DNA from 3 places in the Streptomyces sp. NBC_00872 genome. Region 3 is predicted to be linked to each of the others. Evidence: riboswitches for the same ligand, from Rfam matches in the RefSeq annotation. Region 3 holds a riboswitch; each other region holds the start of a gene.
The links. Region 3 has a riboswitch for S-adenosylmethionine ahead of OG214_RS18705 (putative leader peptide). Riboswitches for the same ligand answer to the same signal wherever they lie in the genome.
Positions count from the first base shown of each region.

Region 1: linked by a shared signal. The riboswitch ahead of thrC (threonine synthase) and the one ahead of OG214_RS18705 (putative leader peptide) in region 3 are both predicted to bind S-adenosylmethionine.
Region 2: linked by a shared signal. The riboswitch ahead of OG214_RS28330 (aminotransferase class V-fold PLP-dependent enzyme) and the one ahead of OG214_RS18705 (putative leader peptide) in region 3 are both predicted to bind S-adenosylmethionine.

Region 1 is NZ_CP108806.1:5,220,919-5,228,220, reverse strand. It holds gene OG214_RS22500 (hypothetical protein) at 1-89, opposite strand, end outside; gene OG214_RS22495 (sigma-70 family RNA polymerase sigma factor) at 86-562, opposite strand; gene groL (chaperonin GroEL) at 832-2,454, opposite strand; gene OG214_RS22485 (cold-shock protein) at 2,879-3,082, opposite strand; gene OG214_RS22480 (ubiquitin-like small modifier protein 1) at 3,469-3,744, opposite strand; gene thrC (threonine synthase) at 3,864-5,150, opposite strand; SAM riboswitch class I at 5,168-5,295, opposite strand; gene OG214_RS22470 (glucosyl-3-phosphoglycerate synthase) at 5,530-6,588, shown strand; gene OG214_RS22465 (hypothetical protein) at 6,627-6,965, shown strand; gene OG214_RS22460 (trehalose-6-phosphate synthase) at 7,047-7,302, shown strand, end outside.
Region 2 is NZ_CP108806.1:6,632,525-6,639,826, forward strand. It holds gene OG214_RS28315 (Rieske 2Fe-2S domain-containing protein) at 1-951, shown strand, start outside; gene OG214_RS28320 (cytochrome bc complex cytochrome b subunit) at 948-2,615, shown strand; gene trpD (anthranilate phosphoribosyltransferase) at 2,802-3,872, shown strand; SAM riboswitch class IV at 4,015-4,132, shown strand; gene OG214_RS28330 (aminotransferase class V-fold PLP-dependent enzyme) at 4,355-5,764, shown strand; gene OG214_RS28335 (Lrp/AsnC ligand binding domain-containing protein) at 5,786-6,067, opposite strand; gene OG214_RS28340 (rhomboid family intramembrane serine protease) at 6,064-6,774, opposite strand; gene OG214_RS28345 (hypothetical protein) at 6,926-7,168, shown strand; gene OG214_RS28350 (NYN domain-containing protein) at 7,202-7,302, shown strand, end outside.
Region 3 is NZ_CP108806.1:4,381,332-4,388,633, forward strand. It holds gene OG214_RS18690 (TerD family protein) at 1-1,417, opposite strand, end outside; SAM riboswitch class IV at 1,768-1,913, shown strand; gene OG214_RS18695 (hypothetical protein) at 1,952-2,089, shown strand; gene OG214_RS18700 (glutathione S-transferase C-terminal domain-containing protein) at 2,333-3,247, shown strand; SAM riboswitch class IV at 3,212-3,322, shown strand; gene OG214_RS18705 (putative leader peptide) at 3,370-3,501, shown strand; gene OG214_RS18710 (LLM class flavin-dependent oxidoreductase) at 3,692-4,900, shown strand; gene OG214_RS18715 (NtaA/DmoA family FMN-dependent monooxygenase) at 4,922-6,334, shown strand; gene OG214_RS18720 (esterase-like activity of phytase family protein) at 6,494-7,302, opposite strand, start outside.

The DNA of each region.
Region 1 (7,302 bases), 840 kb from region 3:
CCCCGACGCGCGGACACGGCCGGTCCCGGGACCGGCTCCGCCCCCGGCACCGGGTTGGCGTGCTTGATCAGGGATTTGACGCGGATCACGCCGACTCCTCGGGCTCGGGCTGTACAGAACGGTCTCGTACGTAAAGGTCCCGGAACGCCTTACGGGCCCGGTGCAGCCGGACCCAGACCGCCGGGACCCCGCAGCCGAGGACCTCGCCGATCTCGGCGGCGCTCAGTCCGTCCCAGTAACTGAGCATCAGCACATCCCGGTGCCGGCCGGGGAGCCGGTCGAGGGTGTCCAGTACGGCGGTGTCCTGCCCGGACGCGGGCGCGCGGTTCAGTTCGTCGGTGATACGCCGGTGGAGTTCGGTCAGACGCGCGGTCCTGCGGTAGTGGTTGCTCAGCAGATTGCGCGCGGTGACGAACAGCCAGCCGCTGCTCGGCTCATGGCCCGCGGCCGTCCGTTCCCACGCGGTCCTGAAGACCTCCGCGGTCAGCTCCTCGGCCGCGCCCCGGTCGCCCAGCCGCCGGTGGACATAGGCCGATACGCGCGGGTGCTCGCGTGTGTACATGGCCGTGAACCGCTCGGAGCGATCGCCGTCGGGCGCACGGCCCCCGTCGCTCCCCGTCGTCCGAAAGGTTTCCACACCTCTCATATGTCATGAGCCCGGCGGATCCTTACAAGCCCCGAGCCCCGAGCCCCCGCCCCGAGCCCTGAAGCCCAAGGCCGCGCGACACGGCCCGGGAAACGCCCGAGGGCGGCACCCCCGCGAAAGGGGTGCCGCCCTCGGTACGTACCAGGACCGCGTCCGAACCGGCCGGCTCCGAGGAGCCGTCAGGCTCAGAAGTCCATGTCACCGCCCGGCATACCGCCCGGAGCGGCCGCGGCGGCCTTCTCCGGCTTGTCGGCGATGACGGCCTCGGTGGTCAGGAACAGCGCGGCGATGGAGGCCGCGTTCTGCAGCGCGGACCGCGTCACCTTCGCCGGGTCGATGATGCCCTCGGCGATCATGTCGACGTACTCGCCGGTCGCGGCGTTCAGACCGTGGCCGACCGTCAGGTTGCGGACCTTCTCGACGACGACGCCGCCCTCAAGACCACCGTTGACGGCGATCTGCTTGAGCGGAGCCTCCAGCGCGAGCTTGACGGCGTTGGCACCGGTCGCCTCGTCGCCCTCCAGCTCCAGCTTCTCGAAGACCGAGGCGGCCTGGAGCAGAGCCACGCCGCCACCGGCGACGATGCCCTCCTCGACGGCGGCCTTGGCGTTGCGCACCGCGTCCTCGATGCGGTGCTTGCGCTCCTTCAGCTCGACCTCGGTGGCGGCACCGGCCTTGATGACGGCCACGCCGCCGGCCAGCTTCGCCAGGCGCTCCTGGAGCTTCTCGCGGTCGTAGTCCGAGTCGCTGTTCTCGATCTCGGCGCGGATCTGGTTGACCCGGCCGGCGACCTGGTCGCTGTCACCGGCACCGTCGACGATGGTGGTCTCGTCCTTGGTGATGACGACCTTGCGGGCGCGGCCCAGCAGGTCCAGGCCGGCGTTCTCCAGCTTGAGGCCGACCTCCTCGGAGATGACCGTGCCACCGGTGAGGATGGCGATGTCGTTCAGCATCGCCTTGCGGCGGTCACCGAAGCCCGGGGCCTTGACGGCGACGGACTTGAAGGTGCCACGGATCTTGTTGACGACCAGGGTCGACAGCGCCTCGCCCTCGACGTCCTCCGCGATGATCAGCAGGGGCTTGCCCGACTGCATGACCTTCTCCAGCAGCGGAAGGAGGTCCTTCACGTTGCCGATCTTGGAGTTGACGATCAGGAGGTACGGGTCGTCCAGGGACGCCTCCATACGCTCCATGTCCGTGGCGAAGTACGCGGAGATGTAGCCCTTGTCGAAGCGCATACCCTCCGTCAGTTCGAGCTCCAGACCGAAGGTCTGGGACTCCTCGACGGTGATGACGCCTTCCTTGCCGACCTTGTCCATGGCCTCGGCGATGAGCTCGCCGATCTGGGTGTCGGCGGCGGAGATGGAGGCGGTCGAAGCGATCTGCTCCTTGGTCTCCACGTCCTTGGCCTGCTCCAGCAGGGCGCCGGAGACGGCCTCGACGGCCTTCTCGATGCCGCGCTTGAGGGCCATCGGGTTGGCGCCGGCGGCCACGTTGCGCAGGCCCTCGCGGACGAGCGCCTGGGCCAGCACGGTCGCGGTGGTCGTACCGTCGCCGGCGACGTCGTCCGTCTTCTTGGCGACTTCCTTGACCAGCTCGGCGCCGATCTTCTCGTACGGGTCCTCGAGCTCGATCTCCTTGGCGATGGACACACCATCGTTGGTGATCGTGGGGGCGCCCCACTTCTTCTCGAGGACGACGTTGCGACCCTTGGGGCCAAGGGTGACCTTGACGGCGTCGGCGAGCTGGTTCATCCCGCGCTCGAGACCGCGCCGTGCCTCCTCGTTGAACGCGATGATCTTGGCCATGTGAAGTGGTCCTCCCGGACTGGGGTGGATTGCTCCGGACCGCGCTGGCGCCCGCGACGGACGGCCTGAGAGCCGTGCGGTTCCTTGCCCCACCGGCTCTTCGGGCCTCACCGACCCGGTCCTTAAGTTGTCACTCTCACTCGCAGAGTGCTAACGCCAATGATTAGCACTCGACCCCCGAGAGTGCAAGCGCCCCCGGACTCCGGCGGTGTCCCCACGCCGACCGCGCGCCACCCGCACGCCACCCGCGCCCGCTCACGCACGCGTTCACGCACACGCCCCCGTACCTCGCCCGCGTCCGGACACGCCCCCCGCACCCCGCCCGCGTCCGGACACGCACAAGGGGTCCGTATCCCGTCTCCGGGATACGGACCCCTCGGCGTGAGCCGTGAACTGCGTGCGTCGGTGGCCGATCGCGCCGGGATCAGACGGCGAGCTTGACCATGTCCGCCTGCGGACCCTTCTGGCCCTGCGAGATCTCGAACTCCACTCGCTGACCTTCTTCAAGGGTGCGGTAACCGTCCATCTGAATCGCGCTGTAGTGGACGAAAACATCCGCACCACCGTCTACCGCGATGAAGCCGTAGCCCTTCTCCGCGTTGAACCACTTGACGGTGCCCTGAGCCATGCCTAACTCCCCTATTACTGGCCCTTCCAGGGGCCACACTTCGCGCCGGAACGCGTCGACCGCGGCTGAATGTATCTGCCCAACTGCCCTCTGCAACAGGTCAATCGGACGAGAATTCTGGGCATGGCTGAACACGCATAGCGACGAATTCGCTGCGTTCCCGGGCAAGTCGGGCCGGGCAAAGCGCACCTAAAGTGCAAACAGCGCGATGACTTCAGCCCTATGTTGTCGCGTTCTCATACGCGCGCCGGATGGGCGGCGGAGGGGCGTTCCCACACTCTATCGCGTTCAACCATAAAGAATGGCTCCCTCCGCTTCTCTTGCGGAGGGAGCCATACCGGTCACACGGAGTCGCCACGAGGGGGCCGGGCCCGGGGGCGCGGGGCTCAGCCTCCGGCGACCGCGGGGATGATCGAGACGCCGGCGCCCGCCGGGGTCGCGGTCTCCAGACCCTGCTCGAAGCGGACGTCGTCGTCGTTCACGTACACGTTCACAAAGCGGCGCAACTTGCCCTGGTCGTCCAGGACCCGCGCGGCGATACCGGGGTGGCTGGCCTCCAGGGACTGGATGACCTCGGAGAGGGTCGCCCCTTCGGCCGGGACCTCGGCCTTGCCGCCGGTGTACGTACGGAGAATGGTGGGGATGCGGACATTGACGCTCATGATGGGTGTTCTGCCTTCCGTCTTCCGTGACGTCGTCGGGGTCGATAAGCCTGATCGCGGGTCAGCGGGCCGAGCCGGGTCAATGGGCCGGATCGCGGGTCATCGGGCCGGGCGGCCGGTCAGCGGGCCAGACCGGCGTCGCGGAACGCGTCCAGGCTCGGGCGGATGGTCGCGGTCGGGCCCGTCGTCGGCGCCACCGCGTCCAGGGTCTTCAGTCCGTCACCCGTGTTGAGGACCACGGTCGTCAGCGCCGGGTCGAGCACCCCCGCCTCGATCAGCTTCTTGGTCACGCCGACGGTCACCCCGCCCGCGGTCTCCGCGAAGATGCCCTCGGTGCGCGCCAGCAGCTTGATCGCGTCGACGATCTGCTCGTCGTCGACGTCCTCGACCGCGCCGCCGGTGCGACGGGCGATGTCCAGGACGTACGGGCCGTCGGCCGGGTTGCCGATCGCTAGGGACTTGGCGATGGTGTTGGGCTTCTGCGGCCGTACGACATCGTGTCCGGCCTTGAAGGCGGTGGACACCGGCGAGCAGCCCTCGGCCTGGGCGCCGAAGATCTTGTACGGCCTGTCCTCCACGAGCCCCAGCTTGATCAGCTCCTGGAGACCCTTGTCGATCTTCGTGAGCTGTGACCCGGAGGCGATCGGGATGACGATCTGGTCGGGCAGCCGCCAGCCGAGCTGCTCGCAGATCTCGTACGCGAGGGTCTTGGAGCCCTCGCCGTAGTACGGACGGAGGTTGACGTTGACGAAGCCCCAGCCCTCGCCCAGCGGATCGCCGATCAGCTCCGAGCAGAAACGGTTCACGTCGTCGTAGTTGCCCTCGATGCCGACGAGTTCACCGCCGTACACCGCGGCCATGACGACCTTGCCCTGCTCCAGGTCGTGCGGGATGAACACACAGGAGCGGAAGCCGGCGCGGGCGGCGGCGGCGCCGACCGCGCCCGCCAGATTGCCGGTGGAGGAGCAGGAGAGCGTGGTGAAGCCGAAGGCGCGGGCGGCCTCGACGGCGATGGCGACGACACGGTCCTTGAAGGAGTGCGTCGGATTGCCGGAGTCGTCCTTGATGTGCAGGGAGCCGGTGATACCCAGTTCACGGGCGAGATTGTCGGCCTTGACCAGCTTGGTGAAACCGGGGTTGATGTTCGGCTTCGAGGCCACGTCGGCCGGGACGGGCAGCAGTGGCGCGTACCGCCAGATGTTGTCCGGGCCGTCCGCGATCCGCTTCTTGAGCTCTTCGGGGGTGCCGCTCGGCAGGTCGTACGCGACTTCGAGCGGCCCGAAACAGCTCGCGCAGGCGAAAAGGGGGCCGAGCTCGAATCGCTCTCCGCATTCGCGGCACGAGAGGGCGGCGGCGGGTCCGAGATCGACGGTGCCGCTGGCGTGGTGGACGGTCTGCACAGCCATGATGGCGAGGCCCTTTCTCCTCATCTTCCTTACGACGCGTTTCGCCGCAAGACGGAATTGGCACCTTCCCCACCGTGACCTCGCGGTCGGCGGGAGGGTTGCCGGGACTTCAACGGGCCGTTCCCTCAGTCCCTCTGGATGAGCGCTATGGCACCGGACCAGGTCCGGCGCGTTTTTCCGCGTTACGACCCCCGGCATGCGGCGGTCATACGTGTTGTTCAAGACTGTAACCGAAGGAGCGGACGGTTGAGATAGTGGTCCGCACCGCGAGATGGATCACGTTCGACCGGGTTCGCGGGTCGCGTCCCACCGGGTTCCGGCCCGGTTCCGGACCGGGTTCGCGGGTCACGTTCATGGAACACGTCAGGGAGTACCGACCGTGCTGGAAGAGGTGGAACGCTGGCTGACCAGGCGTTCCTGGTCAGCGGCCGACCGTACGCTCGACCGGCTCCTGGTGGCGAAGGCCGCGCGCGGCACCACGGTGAGCGTGGTGCTTCCGGCGCTCGACGAGGAGGCGACGGTCGGCGCGATCGTCTCCGTGATCCGGCGCGAGCTGATGGAGAGGGCACCGCTCGTCGACGAACTGGTGGTGATCGACTCCGGCTCCTCCGACCGTACGGCGGAGGTCGCCGCGGCGGCCGGCGCGCGGGTCGTGCACCGGGACGCGATCCTGCCGCGGCTGCCCGCGCTGCCCGGCAAGGGCGAGGTGCTGTGGCGGTCACTGCTGGTGACGAGCGGCGATGTGGTGTGCTTCGTGGACGCCGATCTGCGGCGGTTCTCGGCCGACTTCGTGTCCGGGACCGTGGGTCCGCTGCTGACCGATTCCGATGTGCACTTCGTGAAGGCGATGTACGACCGCCCGCTGCGCGAGAGCGGAACGGACGACGAGGGCGCCGACGAGGAGGGCGCGGGCCTCCACGGCACCGGCGCGAGCGGCGGTACGCGCGGCGACGGCACGGGTGGCGACGGCACGGGCGGGTCGGCGGCCGGCGCCCAGGGCGGCCGGGTGACCGAGCTGGTGGCGCGTCCGCTCCTCAATCTGCACTGGCCTCAGCTGGCGGGGTTCGTCCAGCCGCTGGGCGGGGAGTACGCCGCGCGCCGCTCACTGCTGGAGCGGCTGCCCTTCCCCGTCGGGTACGGCGTGGAACTGGGGCTGCTCGTGGACGCGCTGCACACGGTCGGTCTGGACGCGCTGGGGCAGGTGGACGTGGGGGTACGGCTCCACCGCCACCAGGACGACCGGGCGCTGGGGCGAATGGCCGCGGCCATCTACCGTACGGCCCAACTGCGGCTGTCCCGGGCACACTTGGTACGGCCGGAGCTGACGCAGTTCGACCGGGGCGAGCACGGCTTCGTACCGCGCACCTACTCCGTGGACACGGAGGAACGGCCGCCGATACGCGAGATCGCGGAGTACACGTCCGGACGCGCGGCGTAACCGCGGATCACCTCACCGATTGCCTACATTGCGCCCTTATGAGGGCAAAACATCTGATTATCTGCCGATTCTTCGGGGTGCTGGCCGGAACGCTGGTGCTGCTGGCACCGGGACAGGCGTCGGCCCTGGCACACGTACCCCTTCAGGGGTCCGGGCCCCTGCGGATGCCGGTCCACGAGCCTTTCCGCGGTCCTCTCCACGAGCCGCTCCAGGAGCTTTCCCACCAGCCCCCGCACGAGCCGCTCTACGGGTCCCTGCAAGGGCAGCTCGCGGACACCGGAGGGGCGGCCGAACGGCTGTGGCTGCTGGGCGGGGTGGCGCTCGCGCTGACCGGCGCGGGCGTGGTGGCGCTGGCCGCGACCCGTGGCCGCCGGTAGAGGACGGCGGGCCGCCGCACCGGGCGCAGACCACACCGTCCGTACGTTTGAGCGTTTACGCGACGGGCTAGGTTTCGCCACATGGTTACCGAGCCGCCCTCCCGGGCCCAGGTCCTCGTCGCGTCCAACCGCGGCCCCGTCTCGTACAGCGTGCGCGACGACGGCACGCTGACGGCGAAGCGGGGCGGCGGCGGGCTGGTGTCCGGTCTGTCGGCCATCGGCTCGGACGCGGACGCGGTGTGGGTGTGCGCGGCGCTCGGGGACGGCGACCGCGAGGCGGTACGGCGTACGGGCGGCCGGCTCGACCCGGCGGACACGGGCGGTCAGCGGGTCCGGA
Region 2 (7,302 bases), 2.3 Mb from region 3:
CCGGCCCACCGGCCCCGTATACAGGACATCGACGAGCGGGCCGCCAAGCGGTCCGAGCGTACGGTCGCGCTGCTGTTCCTGCTGTCGATGGTGGCGACCGTCGCGTTCATCGCCTCGTTCGTGGCGTTCCCGGTCAGCAAGATCGTCTATATCTTCCCGCTGGGCCATGTCAGCATCCTGCACTTCTCGCTGGGTGTGACCCTCGGCATCGCCCTGTTCTGCATCGGCGCGGGCGCGGTCCACTGGGCCCGGACACTGATGTCGGACGTGGAGGTGGCGGACGACCGCCATCCGATCGAGGCGCCGCCCGAGGTCAAGGCGAAGGTCCTGTCGGACTTCGCGGCCGGTGCGGCGGAGTCCGGCTTCGGCCGGCGCAAGCTGATCCGCAACACGATGTTCGGTGCGATGGCGCTGGTGCCGCTCGCCGGTGTGGTGCTGCTGCGCGACCTCGGTCCGCTGCCCGAGAAGAAGCTCCGCTCGACGCTGTGGGCCAAGGGCAAGCAGCTCATCAACATGAACACCAATCAGCCGCTGCGTCCCGAGGACGTGGTGGTGGGCTCGCTCACCTTCGCCATGCCGGAGGGCCTGGAGGAGCACAGCGAGGACTTCCAGAAGCAGATCGCCAAGGCGGCCCTGATGATCGTCCGGATCCAGCCGGACGAGATCAAGGACAAGCGTGAACTCGACTGGTCCCACCAGGGGATCGTGGCGTTCTCCAAGATCTGCACCCATGTCGGCTGCCCGATCAGCCTGTACGAGCAGCAGACGCACCATGTGCTCTGCCCGTGCCACCAGTCCACCTTCGACCTCTCCGACGGCGCCCGCGTCATCTTCGGCCCGGCCGGTCACCCCCTTCCGCAGCTGCGGATCGGTGTGAACGCGGAGGGCAACCTCGAGGCGCTCGGCGACTTCGACGAGCCCGTCGGTCCTGCCTTCTGGGAGCGCGGATGAGTACCAGCACTGCTACGGACGACAAGAACCGCCAGGCTCCCGCGGGTGAGCGGGTCGCCGACTGGGCGGACGGCCGGCTGGGGATCTACTCCCTGGCCAAGGCCAATATGCGGAAGATCTTCCCGGACCACTGGTCCTTCATGCTCGGCGAGATCTGCCTCTACAGCTTCATCATCATCATCCTCACGGGTGTGTATCTGACCCTGTTCTTCCACCCCTCGATGAACGAGGTGGTGTACCACGGCAGTTACGTCCCGCTCCAGGGCGTGACGATGTCGGAGGCGTACGCCTCGACGGTGGACATCAGCTTCGACGTCCGCGGCGGTCTGCTGATCCGGCAGATCCACCACTGGGCCGCGCTGATCTTCCTCGCGGGCATGCTCGTCCACATGATGCGCGTGTTCTTCACGGGCGCGTTCCGCAAGCCGCGTGAGATCAACTGGCTGTTCGGCTTCCTGCTGTTCGTCCTGGGCATGTTCACCGGGTTCACCGGCTACTCGCTCCCGGACGACCTGCTGTCCGGCACCGGTGTCCGCTTCATGCAGGGCGCGATCCTGTCGGTGCCGGTCGTCGGCACGTATCTCTCGATGTTCCTGTTCGGCGGGGAGTTCCCCGGCGGCGACTTCGTGGCCCGGTTCTACTCGGTCCACATCCTGCTGCTGCCCGGCATAATGCTGGGACTGATCGTGGCCCATCTGATCCTGGTCTTCTACCACAAGCACACCCAGTTCGCAGGCCCCGGCCGTACGAACAAGAACGTCGTGGGCATGCCGCTGCTGCCGATCTACATGGCCAAGGCCGGAGGCTTCTTCTTCCTGGTCTTCGGGCTCATCACGATCGTCTCCGCCATCGCCACGATCAACCCGATCTGGGCGCTGGGTCCCTACCGCCCCGACCAGGTCTCCACCGGAGCCCAGCCCGACTGGTACATGGGCTTCTCCGAGGGACTCATCCGGGTCATGCCCGGCTGGGAGATCAACTTCCTGGGACACACCCTGGTGCTGGGTGTCTTCATCCCGCTGGTGATCTTCCCGCTGGTGCTGGTCGCGATCGCGGTCTACCCGTTCATCGAGGGCTGGGTCACCCGCGACAACCGCGAGCACCACATCCTGGACCGCCCGCGCAACGCGCCGACCCGTACGGCGTTCGGTGTGGCCTGGCTGACGTGGTACTTCATCCTGCTTGTCGGCGGCGGCAACGACCTGTGGGCGACGCACTTCCATCTGTCGATCAACGCGATCACCTGGTTCGTGCGGGTCTTCTTCTTCGTCGGACCGGTCGTCGCCTTCGTCGTCACCAAGCGGATCTGTCTGGGCCTCCAGCGCCGCGACGCGGAGAAGGTGCTGCACGGACGCGAGTCCGGTGTCATCAAGCGGCTGCCGCACGGTGAGTTCATCGAGGTGCACACCCCGCTGGACCAGTCCGATCTGCACAAGCTGACCGCCCACGACCAGCACAAGCCGGCCGAGATCGGCCCGGAGGTCGACGAGAACGGCGTACGGCGCAAGGTCGGCCCTGCCGAGAAGCTCCGGGTGAAGCTGAGCAAGGGCTACTACGGCGAGGGCAACCAGATCCCCAAGCCGACGGCCGAGGAGTACAACGAGATCGCCGCCGCGCACGGCCATGGGCACGAGGAGATCACCAGCGGCCACAGCAAGCACTGATCCACCGGTTCGCCACCACCGAGGGCCCCGGCCCGGTCTCCCCGCGAGGGGGACCGGCCGGGGCCCTCGGCGTGGGGCCGTCCGTACTCCGGGCATCCGTCCTGCCGGCCGGGCGTACGCCGATAGGCTGGTGGCGCGGGCCTCGTACGGTCCGCACACCCGTCCCGGAACCCACCAGGAGCGAGCATGAGCGCTGTGACCCCCGTCGGAGGCGACACCGTGGCGGACCGCACCTGGCCGGGCGTGCTGAACCCGCTGCTGCGCGGCGAGAGTCTGGGCACGGAGGACACGGCGTGGGCCATGGACCGCATCATGAGCGGCGAGGCCACCGACGCGCAGATCGCCGGGTTCGCGGTCGCCCTGAGGGCGAAGGGCGAGACGGTCGAGGAGGTCTCCGGCCTGGTGCGCGCCATGTACGCGCACGCCAACACCATCGAGGTGCCGGGCCGTACGGTCGACATCGTCGGCACGGGCGGCGATCTCGCCAAGACGGTCAATATCTCCACCATGGCGGCGATCGTCGTGGCGGGCACCGGCGCCAAGGTCGTCAAGCACGGCAACCGCGCGTCCTCGTCGGCGAGCGGTGCCTCGGACGTACTGGAGAAGCTCGGCGTCAATCTGGAGCTGACCCCCCAGCGGGTGGCCGAGGTCGCCGAGGAAGCGGGCATCACCTTCTGCTTCGCGGTGAAGTTCCATCCCGCGCTGCGGTACGCGGCCAAGGCGCGCAGGGAACTCGGCGCCCAGACCACCTTCAACATCCTCGGCCCGCTCACCAACCCGGCGCGGGTCAGGGCCCAGGCGGTGGGCGTGGCGGATGTACGGATGGCGCCGATCGTCGCGGGTGTGCTCGCCGAGCGCGGAAACTCGTCCCTGGTCTTCCGCGGCGACGACGGCCTGGACGAGCTGACCACCACCGCGACATCACGGGTGTGGGTGGTACGGGACGGCAAGGTCACCGAGGAGGCCTTCGACCCGCGGGACGTGGGCCTGGAACTGGTCCCGGTCGAGGCGCTGCGCGGCGCGGACGCCTCGTACAACGCCGATGTGGCCCGCCGGCTGCTGGCCGGCGAGACCGGCCCCGTACGCGACGCGGTGCTGCTCAACTCGGCGGCGGCGCTGGTGGCCCTGGACCCGACGGGCGACTCCCTGGACCTCCAGCTCGCGGCGGGGATCGCGCGGGCGGCTGAGTCGGTCGACTCGGGCGCGGCGGGGCGCACGCTGGAACGCTGGGTGGCGGCGAGCCACCGCGGCGCGTAGCGCGGTACCGGTCACCGGGTGCCGGGCGCACCGACCCGGGTACGGGGGCGGCGCGCCCCGCACACGTCCCGCCCCGCACACACGTCCCGTATCGCGGACACCCGTTGGGGCGCGCGGCACCCTGTGCCATAATCTTGGACCAGGTCATGAGTGACAGCGATTAAGGCCCCGGCTCGCTGTCCGGCAACCCTCCGTCCGTGGCGGGGTGCCCCGGGTGAAGACCAGGCCGTGGGCAGCGAGGTCCGCGGCAAGCGCGGACCCCTTGCACCTTGGGGTCCTGGTCCTCAAGGGAGCAGTCTCGTGAGCAAGCGAATGTGCTAGGGCCTGTCCGACAGGCCCCAGGGGTTTTTCGGCCCCTTCTTCAGTACGCCTCCATGCGTCGAGGCACCCCCCGTCACCGCCTCCGCGGCTCCGTCGAGCCGTGGTGCCGCCGTGCGGGTTCCTGAAAGCCGTTCCGACTTGTCCTGCCGGGAGATATCGCCATGTCCGCATACCTGAACGCCGCCGCCGCGACCACCGACACCGCGACCACCGCCGCCGCGACCACCGGTACCGACCCGCTGCCGGTCCTCGGGCGTGATGTCACCGTGCCGCTCGTCACCGGCGGCGAGGTCAGCTACGCCGCGCTCGACTACGCCGCCAGCGCCCCCGCCCTCCAGCGGGTGTGGGACGACGTGGCCGCGTACGCGCCGTACTACGGCAGTGTCCACCGCGGCGCCGGCTATCTCTCGCAGCTCTCCACCGACCTCTTCGAGAACAGCCGCCGCACGGTCGCGGAGTTCCTCGGCTGCCGCCCCGACGACCAGGTCGTCTTCACCCGCTCGACCACCGACTCGCTGAATCTGCTCGCCGCGGTGCTCCCCGCCGACTGCCAGGTGTTCGTCTTCGAGACCGAGCACCATGCCTCGCTGCTGCCCTGGCGCGAGGCTCGTGTCACCTATCTGAACGCCCCCCGTACCCCCGCCGAGGCCGTCGCCACCCTGGAGCGGGCGCTCGCGGAGCGTGACCCCCGGGGTCCGGCGCTGGTCTGTGTGACCGGGGCCTCCAATGTGACCGGCGAGCTGTGGCCCGTACGGGAGCTGGCCGCCGCCGCGCACACGCACGGCGCCCGTATCGTGCTCGACGCCGCGCAGCTCGCCCCGCACCACCCCGTGGACATCGCCGGGCTGGATGTCGACTGGGTCGCGTTCTCCGGGCACAAGCTGTACGCGCCCTTCGGCTCCGGGGTGCTCGCGGGCCGTGCCGACTGGCTCCAGGACGCGGAGCCCTATCTCGCGGGCGGTGGCGCCAGCCGCGCGGTGGCCCGGCGGAGCGACGGCGGGGTCGATGTCGCGTGGCACACCACCGCGGCCCGGCACGAGGCCGGTTCCCCCAATGTCATCGGGGTGTACGCGATCGCCGCCGCCTGCCGGGCGCTCACCGAGGCGGGCTTCGACACCCTCGTCGACCGTGAGCGGCGGCTCGTGGCCCGGGTGCGCGCGGGTCTCGCCGAGGTGCCCGAGGTCAGGGTGCTCTCGCTGTTCGGCGACGACGCCCCGCGCGTCGGTGTCCTGTCCTTCGTGGTTGACGGATGGAACAGCTCGCACTTCGCCGCCGCGCTCTCCGCGGAGTACGGCATCGGCGTACGGGACGGTCTCTTCTGCGCGCACCCGCTGGTGCGGACCCTGCTGGGCACCGACCCGCAGGACCCGGGGGAGTGCGGCGCCCCGGAGGCCGAGCCGGGTGAGCGCTCGCTGAACGCGATCCGGGTCAGCTTCGGCGCCGGCACCCCGGACGAGCACGTGGACCGCTTCGTCCGGGCCGTACGGGAGCTGGTGAGCCAGGGAGCGCGCTGGAACTACCGTACGGAGGACGGCCGTTGCGTCCCGGACCGGGACGGCGCCGCGGCCTGACGCACGGAGCCGCAGGCGGCCTTACGCGTCGAGTCCGATGGCGAAGGCCGCTTCGAGGTCGTGCTGTGAGTACGTACGGAACGCCACATGCGTGTCCGTGGCCTCGACGCCCTCGATCTTGCTGATCCGGCCGGGGATCACATCCGCCAGATCGTCGTGCTTGGCCACCCGCACCATGGCGATCAGGTCGTACGTACCGGTCACCGAGAAGACCTCGCTGACGCTGTCCAGCGCGGCGATCGACTCCGCGATCTCGGGGATCCGGGCCACGCTGGTCTTGATGAGCACGATCGCGGTGATCACGGTTGACGTTCTCCCTCGGTGGCCGCGGTTTGGTCTCCCACTCTATCGGTACGCCAGTACCGCCCCCAGGCGTAGAGAAACCCGGTGGCGAAGCCCACGAGATGCGCGAGATAGGCCACGCCGGGACCCGAGCCCGCGCCGCGCGCCGCCAGCCACTGGATCGCGAACCAGAAGATCAGCACGATCCAGGCGGGGAAGCGCAGCGGCAGGAAGAACAGGAACGGGAAGAGGCTGGTGACCCGGGCCTTCGGGAAGAGATAGAGAAAGGCGCCGAGCACCCCCGAGATCGCGCCCGAGGCCCCCACCAGCGTCTGGTCCGAGGCCGCGTTCACCATGGCGTACGTGAGCAGTGCGAAACAGCCGACGGTCAGATAGAAGAACAGGAAGTGCGCCCGGCCCAGCCGTTCCTCCGCCATCGCGCCGAAGACGAACAGAAACAGTATGTTCCCCAGCAGATGCAGCCAGCTTCCATGGACGAAGAGCGCGGTCAGCGGGGTGAACAGGGCGCGTGGGGAACCGCTCAGCAGCTCGACCGGGATGACGCCCCACCGTTCGAAATACAGGCTCTGCGCGTCGAGGAGCGCCTCGCCTCTGCCGTACGCCGGGTTGAACCCCGACGACGGACTGAACAGGAATGCCAGACAGCAGAGGCCGATCAGCGTGTGGGTCACCACCGGTCCGCCGGCCGTCGTCCGCGACGTATTCACCGACAGAGCATGGCTTACCGGGAGTGAAGGGTACAGAGTGCCTCGCCGCTCCCTGGGGTGGCCCGGAGGCCGTAGGGTTGCAAGGAGTACATCCGCTGTTCGACGGCGCGCCGCGGGCGACGGCGGCAGGGACGACGAAAGAGGACGCATGATGACGACGGTTCCCCAGCCGACGGCCGCCACCCGGTGGCGCTGCACACTGTGCGGCAATCTCACGCGTTTCGACGTGACGCGATCGTCGAAGGCCGTCGAGTACGTCCATCTGGACCTGGCAGGGGAACCGAGGGTCGAGGAGCGCGAGGTGGTCAGTGAGACCATCGAGTCGGTGCGCTGCCGTTGGTGCAACGCGGTGGATCAGATCGAGCTGGTGGACAGGCCGGGCGCCGGTTCCTGAGGGAGCCGCCCGAAAGGGTATGGGGTGACGGATGTGGAGCAGGCCGCAAGCGGTGCTGAGCCGGCCGGCGCGGCCGGCGGTGACGCCGCGGAGGCGCTGGACCGCCCGCTCCCGGACGGGGTACGACGCAGGGT
Region 3 (7,302 bases):
CGTGCGGGTCGCCCTGACAGAGTGTCTCCTCGTCGATTCCCTTGCGTACGGGTACCCAGGCGGGCCCCATGTTCTGGAAACCGTGACAGCCGGAGTTCTCGTGCTGGAGATAGTGCAGGAGTTCGAGGAGGAGCCACGCGTGCGCGGCGTTGCCGACGCCTTCGTGGCGGATCAGCATCTGCGCCTGGTGAGCGACCTCCGCCCAGGACAGGTGCCACAGCGCCACCTTGTGCTTGCGCCGGCCGTCCACCTTGACGTCCACCAAGGGCCTGCCGTCCAGAGCCACGTCGTTCGACAAGGTGATCACGGCGTCGTAGCCGCGCCTCGACGCGATGTCCATGTAGTCCTGCACCTGTGCGGTCTTGAGCGCGTTGCCGTTGGTCTTCGTCTCCACCAAGGCGGTCCACAACTTCCCGGCACGCTCGACGCGAATGACGCCATCGGGGCGCTTGGGCGTGTCCCCATGCGGCAGCGAGACCTCCGTGAAGGTCTCCGTGCGGCCGGCGGGAGCGCCGAACGCGGCGGTGAGCCTGCGCCCGAACTCCGGCACCTGGGCCATCACCGAGAGAAGGACGGATGTCGCCCGCGTCTCCCTTTCCCGGTCGCTCTTGAGGGACGGGACGGGGAAGAGCCGGGCACGTCGCCACGCGTCATTCTCGGCGAGTGACTTCCCGCCCGTCCTGGGAAGTACGACCTTCTTCTTGGCGGTACGGGGACGCCGAGGCGCGGGTACACCGGCGGCTTCGGGTAAACCGGCGACTTCGGGGGCCGTCAGCGGCGCGGGCGGCGTCGCGGGAAGCTCCGTGGCCGGAGTGTCCAGCACGGCGGCGGAAGGCACCGGGGCGGCGTCCTCCACCGGCGCTTCGGGTTCCTCCTCGGACGCGTCGTCCACATCGATGCCGAAATCCGTTGCCAGACCCGCCAGACCGCTCTCGTACCCCTGGCCGACGGCCCGGAACTTCCACCCCTCCCCTCGCCGGTACAGCTCACCGAAGATGAAGGCGCTCTCCACCCCCGCGTCATCGATGGAGAACGTGAGAAGGGGCCCGCCGGTACGGTCGGCGAGTGTGACGCGCAGCTCGTCCAGATCACCGAACCGCGCGCCGCCATACCTGCTGGCCGCCAGGACGACGCGTTCCACACCCGACGACATGGCGCTCAGATCGAGGGTGATCCGGTCCTCGCTGCCGTCGGCCGTCGGTGTCTTGCCGAGCAACTGCACGCTGCCGTCGGCCGATGCCGGGTTGTTGTAGAAGAAGAAGTCCGCGTCACTGCGCACCTTCCCGTCCCCACCCACCAGCAGCAGGGAGACATCAGCGTCCCCGTCCCCTGTCGCGCTGCGCCATGCCAAGCTCAGGACCACTGAACTGATGTCCTCGCTCAGGGCGTCCAGTCCGACATTGCCACCCTTGACCATCTCCAGCATGCGGCCCCCCAGCCATGCGACCGCGCCGGGCCCGCTACACGGGCCGACCGATCGTGCGATGTGATCCACGGCACACTCCCCATGTGCGAAGTGAACCTTAGCGTGTGATGCACACCCCTAGAGCGCCAATGCGGCGATTGAGGGTTTGAGTACTGATTCCCCCGGTGCGCGGCGGGTGTTCCGTGAAATGTGGACGGGCGTCCCGGGTCCCGGACCGGCGGCCGAGGTTTCCCTGTTCTCCGGACCGCCCGACGGGCCCGGCCGGCCGCCCAAATCTGGCCGTTCTGCCTTGTTCTGACTCCTTGACGGTCCAACGGAGCGCGCTCAGACTGTTTGGCGACGGTCACGATTGTCAGCGCTCACCCGCGCGGAGTCCCTGTTCGGGTGGGTCACCGGCCCCGGCCCGCTGGCAGGCAACCCTTCCACCGCGACGGGGTGCCCCGGGTGACGACCAGGTCCCACCCGGGCGGTGGGGCAAGTGCGGTCTCGCTTGTTCCGCGAGGCCCGAGGACGGGACCGGCGGAGATGCGCAGGACAGCGAAGAAGAGCAAGAGCGTCTGTCGGACCTTCCGGTCGGTGCCGCTGCCGCGTCCGCGCCTGCTGACCAGGCGTCGCCATATCGATCTGCTGCGGCTCCGCAACGGCTGCGTGCCGGCTGTCTGAGCCGGCCGCGCTCCGGCCGTCCTAGCCGACCGCATGCCCGGTCGCCTGAGCCGGCTGACTGGCCGGCTGGCCGGCTGGCCGGGCGGGCGAGTCGGCCGTATGCCCCCGTCCTAGCCGAACCGTTCCCGATCGCCTTCCCGGGTCCGGGCGTTGTGTGCTGCCGCGCGCCGCCGGACCCTCCTTCCGTACGGCCACCGGCGCCGAAGAAGCCACCGGGGCTCCACCGCATCCATGGAGAGAGCCATGTCCGAGACCTCTGTACAGACGTCCTTCCCGTCGGCACTTCGCGATCCCCACCCCGGCACACCCCCGCGTTTCCGCGACCGTATCGGCGCCGGTCCCGGCGGTGGTTACTACCCGGTCGCGCACCGCTACCATCTGTATCTCTCGCTGGGCTGTCCGCTTTCACTGCGCGTCTCGATCACCCTCGGTCTGCTCGGGCTCAAGGACTCGATCAGCACCACACTCCTTCCGTCCCGGTCCGGCGGCTCTCCGTCCCGGTCCGACGGCTCCGACGCGCTCACGGCGCTGCGCACGGCCTACGAGACCACCCGGCACCACTACGACGGTCCGCTGACCGTGCCCGCGCTGTGCGACCTGTGGAGCGGACGGGTGGTGAGCAACCACACCCCCGACATCCTCGACGACCTCGCCGTCCACTTCACCGACCAGGACGACGCGCGTCTGCCCCGCCTGCGGCCCGCCGCCCTGGCCGCCGACATCGACGCCGTCCGCGAACTCCTCGGTGAGGGCCTCGGTGAGGGCCTCGGTGAGGGCCTCGGTGGCGGCCTGGGCGGGGGCCTCGGTGAGGGCCTCGCCCAGGGCCCGGCGCTGGATCTCCTGGGGCGCCGACTGGCCTCCCGCCCTTACCTGTTGGGCGAGACGCTGACGGCGGCGGATGTGGATCTGTGGGTCGCGCTCGTCCACCTGGACGTCGACGCCCTGCGGCGCGTCTCCGCCGGTGACCGCCTCTGGTCGTACGTACGGCGGCTGGGTACCCATCCGGCCTTCCAGGAAATTCCGCGTGCGGCGGGAAAGCGGGAACACAGCGGTGAGGAAGTGTGTTCCACCCTGAAGGACTGTGCCGGAGCCGGAGACCGGAGCCGGGTTACGGTGCCGGCGGGTCATGAGTGCCGGCGTCAGGCCCTGGCTTGCTGACCGGCGCCCCCGCCACACGGCGGAGCGCTCCGGGTGACGGCCCGGCGGAGCCGAAGACGGTTCCGCGAGCGGGCCCGGGACGGCGCGAGCCGGCCGGGACGGACGGGATGGAGGTGACGGCAGTGCGGGGAACTCCTCAGCGGCCCTTGGTCACCACCGCCATGTACTCGCGGCGGCACATCGATCTCCAGCGCGTCGCCGCCGCGCTCTGTCCGGCGTACGAACCGGCCGCCGCGCGGCACTTCACCGTCTAGGCCTGTCCGTCCAGGCCCTGTCCGGCCAGGCCCCGTCCGGCCGGTCTTCGCGGGCCCGGAACGCCCGGCCTTCTTCCCTCGCCTTTCGCCGATCCTCCCCTCTCGCCGACCTCCCCTTTCGCCGATCCTCCACCCCGACCGAGCACGGGCGCGGACGTCCTTCGGCATGCTCACAGGAAGCGGTACGCCCATGCCCCGAGCAGCACACGCACCCCTCCACCTGGCCGTCGCCCTCGACGGCGCCGGCTGGCATCCCGCGGCCTGGCGGGAGCCCGAAGCCCGGCCCGCCGAACTGCTCACCGCGCGCTACTGGACCGACCTGGTCACCGAGGCCGAGCGGGGGCTGCTGGACTTCGTGACCATCGATGACTCACTCAGCCTCCAGACCTCCCGTCAGGTCGAGCCCGACGAGCGCACCGACCAGGTACGGGGCCGTCTCGACGCGGTGCTGACCGCCGCCCGGGTGGCGCCGCTGACCCGGAACATCGGCGTGGTCCCGACCGCCGTGGTCACCCACACCGAGCCCTTCCATCTCTCGAAGGCGATCGCCACCCTCGACTATGTGAGCACCGGACGGGCCGGAATCCAGGTCAGGGTGTCCGGACGCGCCGACGAGGCCGCGCACTTCGGCCGCCGTACGGTCCCGGGCCTGCGGACCGAGGACCTGGCCGGGGCGGCGGGCAGGCCCTGGGTGAAGGAGCTGTTCGACGAGGCCGCCGACTACGTCGAGGTGCTGCGCCGGCTCTGGGACAGCTGGGAGGACGACGCGGAGATCCGCGATGTCGCCACCGGACGGTTCATCGACCGCGACAAGCTGCACTACATCGACTTCGAGGGCGCGCACTTCAGCGTGAAGGGCCCCTCGATCACCCCGCGCCCGCCCCAGGGGCAGCCGCTCGTCACCGCGCTGGCGCACGCGACCGTCCCGTACGAACTGGTCGCACGCTCGGCCGACCTCGGATTCGTCACCCCGGGCGACGCCGATGACGCCCGCGCCGTCCTGGCCGAGATCCGCGCGGCGCAGGCCTCCGCCGGCCGCGCCGACGAGACCGTGCACGTCTTCGGCGACCTGGTGGTCTTCCTCGACGAGGACCCCGGTGCCGCCGCCGGCCGCAAGGCCCGTCTGGACGAACGCGCCGGCGCCGAGTACGGCAGCGACGCCCGCGTCTTCACCGGGTCGCCCGCGCAGCTCGCGGACCTGCTGGAGGAATGGCGGGACGCCGGGCTGACCGGCTTCCGGCTGCGCCCCGGCGCCCTTCCGTACGACCTGGAGCAGATCACCCGCCGCCTGGTGCCCGAACTCCAGCGCCGCGGCGCCTTCCGTACCGGGTACGAGGCGAGCACGCTGCGCGGACTGCTCGGACTGCCCCGCCCCGCCAACCGCTACGCCGCCGTCTGAGCCGGAAGGACCGTACGAGCAATGAGCAAGCCCGCCAAGCCGCTGAAGCAGATCCACCTCGCCGCGCATTTCCCCGGCGTCAACAACACCACCGTATGGAGCGACCCGCAGGCCGGCAGCCACGTCGAGTTCAGCTCGTTCGTCCACTTCGCGCGGACCGCCGAGCGCGCCAAGTTCGACTTCCTCTTTCTCGCCGAGGGACTGCGGCTGCGGGAACAGGGCGGCCGGATCTACGACTTGGACGTCGTCGGGCGGCCCGACACCTTCACCGTCCTGAGCGCCCTCGCCGCCGTCACCGAACGTCTCGGCCTGACGGGCACGATCAACTCCACCTTCAACGAGCCCTACGAGGTGGCGCGCCAGTTCGCCAGCCTCGACCATCTGTCGAACGGCCGCGCCGCCTGGAACGTCGTCACCTCGTGGGACGCCTTCACCGGCGAGAACTTCCGCCGCGGGGGCTTCCTGCCGCAGAACGAGCGCTACTCGCGGGCCAAGGAGTTCCTGAGCACCACCACCGAGCTGTTCGACTCCTGGCGGGGCGACGAGACAGCCGCCGACCAGGAGTCCGGCACCTTCCTGCGGGACGCGCGGGCGGGAGCCTTCGTGCACAAGGGCCCCCACTTCGACATCGCCGGACAGTTCAACGTGCCGCGCAGCCCGCAGGGACGCCCGGTCATCTTCCAGGCCGGCGACTCCGAGGAAGGGCGCGAGTTCGCGGCGTCGAGCGCGGACGCGATCTTCAGCCGTTACAGCACTCTCGACGAAGGGCAGGCGTTCTACACGGACGTCAAGAGGCGTCTCGCCGGCCATGGCCGCACCCACGACCAGCTGCTGATCCTGCCCGCGGCGACCTTCGTGCTCGGCGACACGGACGCCGAGGCGGAGGAGCTGGCCCGCGAGGTACGCCGCCAGCAGGTCAGCGGCGCCACCGCGATCAAGCATCTGGAATTCGTCTGGAACCGCGATCTGTCCGCGTACGACCCGGAGGGCCCGCTCCCCGAGATCGACCCGGACCTCGGCGAGCACACCATCGCCCGCGGTCGCGCCCAGGTGCGGATGTACCGCGACCCGCTGGCGACCGCCCGGGAGTGGCGGGAGCTGGCGGCCGCGAACAAGTGGTCGATCCGGGACCTGGTCATCGAGACCGGCAGTCGCCAGTCCTTCGTCGGCTCCCCGGCCACGGTCGCCGAGACCATCAACTCCTTCGTGCAGACCGACGCCGCCGACGGGTTCATCCTCGTCCCGCACATCACCCCCGGCGGGCTGGACGTCTTCGCCGACACCGTGGTCCCGCTGCTCCAGGAGCGCGGTGTGTTCCGCACCGAGTACGAGGGCACCACCCTGCGGGACCACCTCGGCCTCGCCCACCCCGATGCCCACCCCGGTGCCCACACGGACGCCGACGTGCCGGCCGAGCCGGTGGCGTCGCCGTAGCCGGGCCGGGCCCGGGGTGTGCGAACGGCCGCCGGCGATCCGCCGGCGGCCGTTCGGTGTTCCGTCGTCCGAGGCGGCGCCGATGAGCGCCGCGGTGGATCAGTGATCGATACGTTCGATGTATTCGATGTGTTCGATCAGCGGTGGATAAGTGGCGGATCAGTGGCGCCCGAAGATCTTCTTGCTGGAGCCGAGGCGCAGCAGGACCGTCTCACCGGTGGCGTTGTCGAGACCGTCGTTGTCGGTCACGGCGTAGACCCCGCCGTCACCGGCCACGGTCAGCCCCTCCAGCTTCTCCTGGGTCCAGCCGTTCGTCGCGCGCAGGTCGGGCAGCACGTCGTGGGCGAGCTTCTTCGGCAGTACGCGCAGCGGACCCGACGGCGCCGCGGACTTCGGCAGGTCGACCGTGTACACGCGCTTGATCTTGGCGGACGGGCCGTTCAGCTTGTCCCGCTCGATGACGGCGAGCTTGTCGCCGACCACGGTGATCTCGGAGAGGCCGATCCAGTCGCCCGGGGTGGTGGTGCTGCCGATGCGGTAGCCGTACCAGCTCCAGGTGCCGGCCTCGACGTCGTAGCGGCCGAGCCGGACGATCCCGGCCGGGTCGGTCTTGACCTCACGCTGGAGCGTGGCCCAGACGACCTCGTGGCCGCGGCGGTCGGTGGTCGCGGTGACCCCCTCGAAGCCCTGTCCCGCGAGGCCCGCGGCGACGTCCGCCGGCAGCGGGACGACCTGCTGGGTCCTGCCGCTCCCGTCGAGCCGGACCAGCTTGTTGCCCGCGCCGGTCGTACCCTCCACCGCGAGCCAGAAGCCGCCCTGCGGCCGGGCGTAGACGCCCTCCGCGTCATAGCCGGTCGGCCGGCCGTCGGTCCCCTTGACGGTCAGCGAGCGGGTGATGACCGCCGGCTGCCGCGCCGTGTCGATGGTCAGGATCCGGGTGTCGGAGTACGCCGCGTCGGTGACGCTGT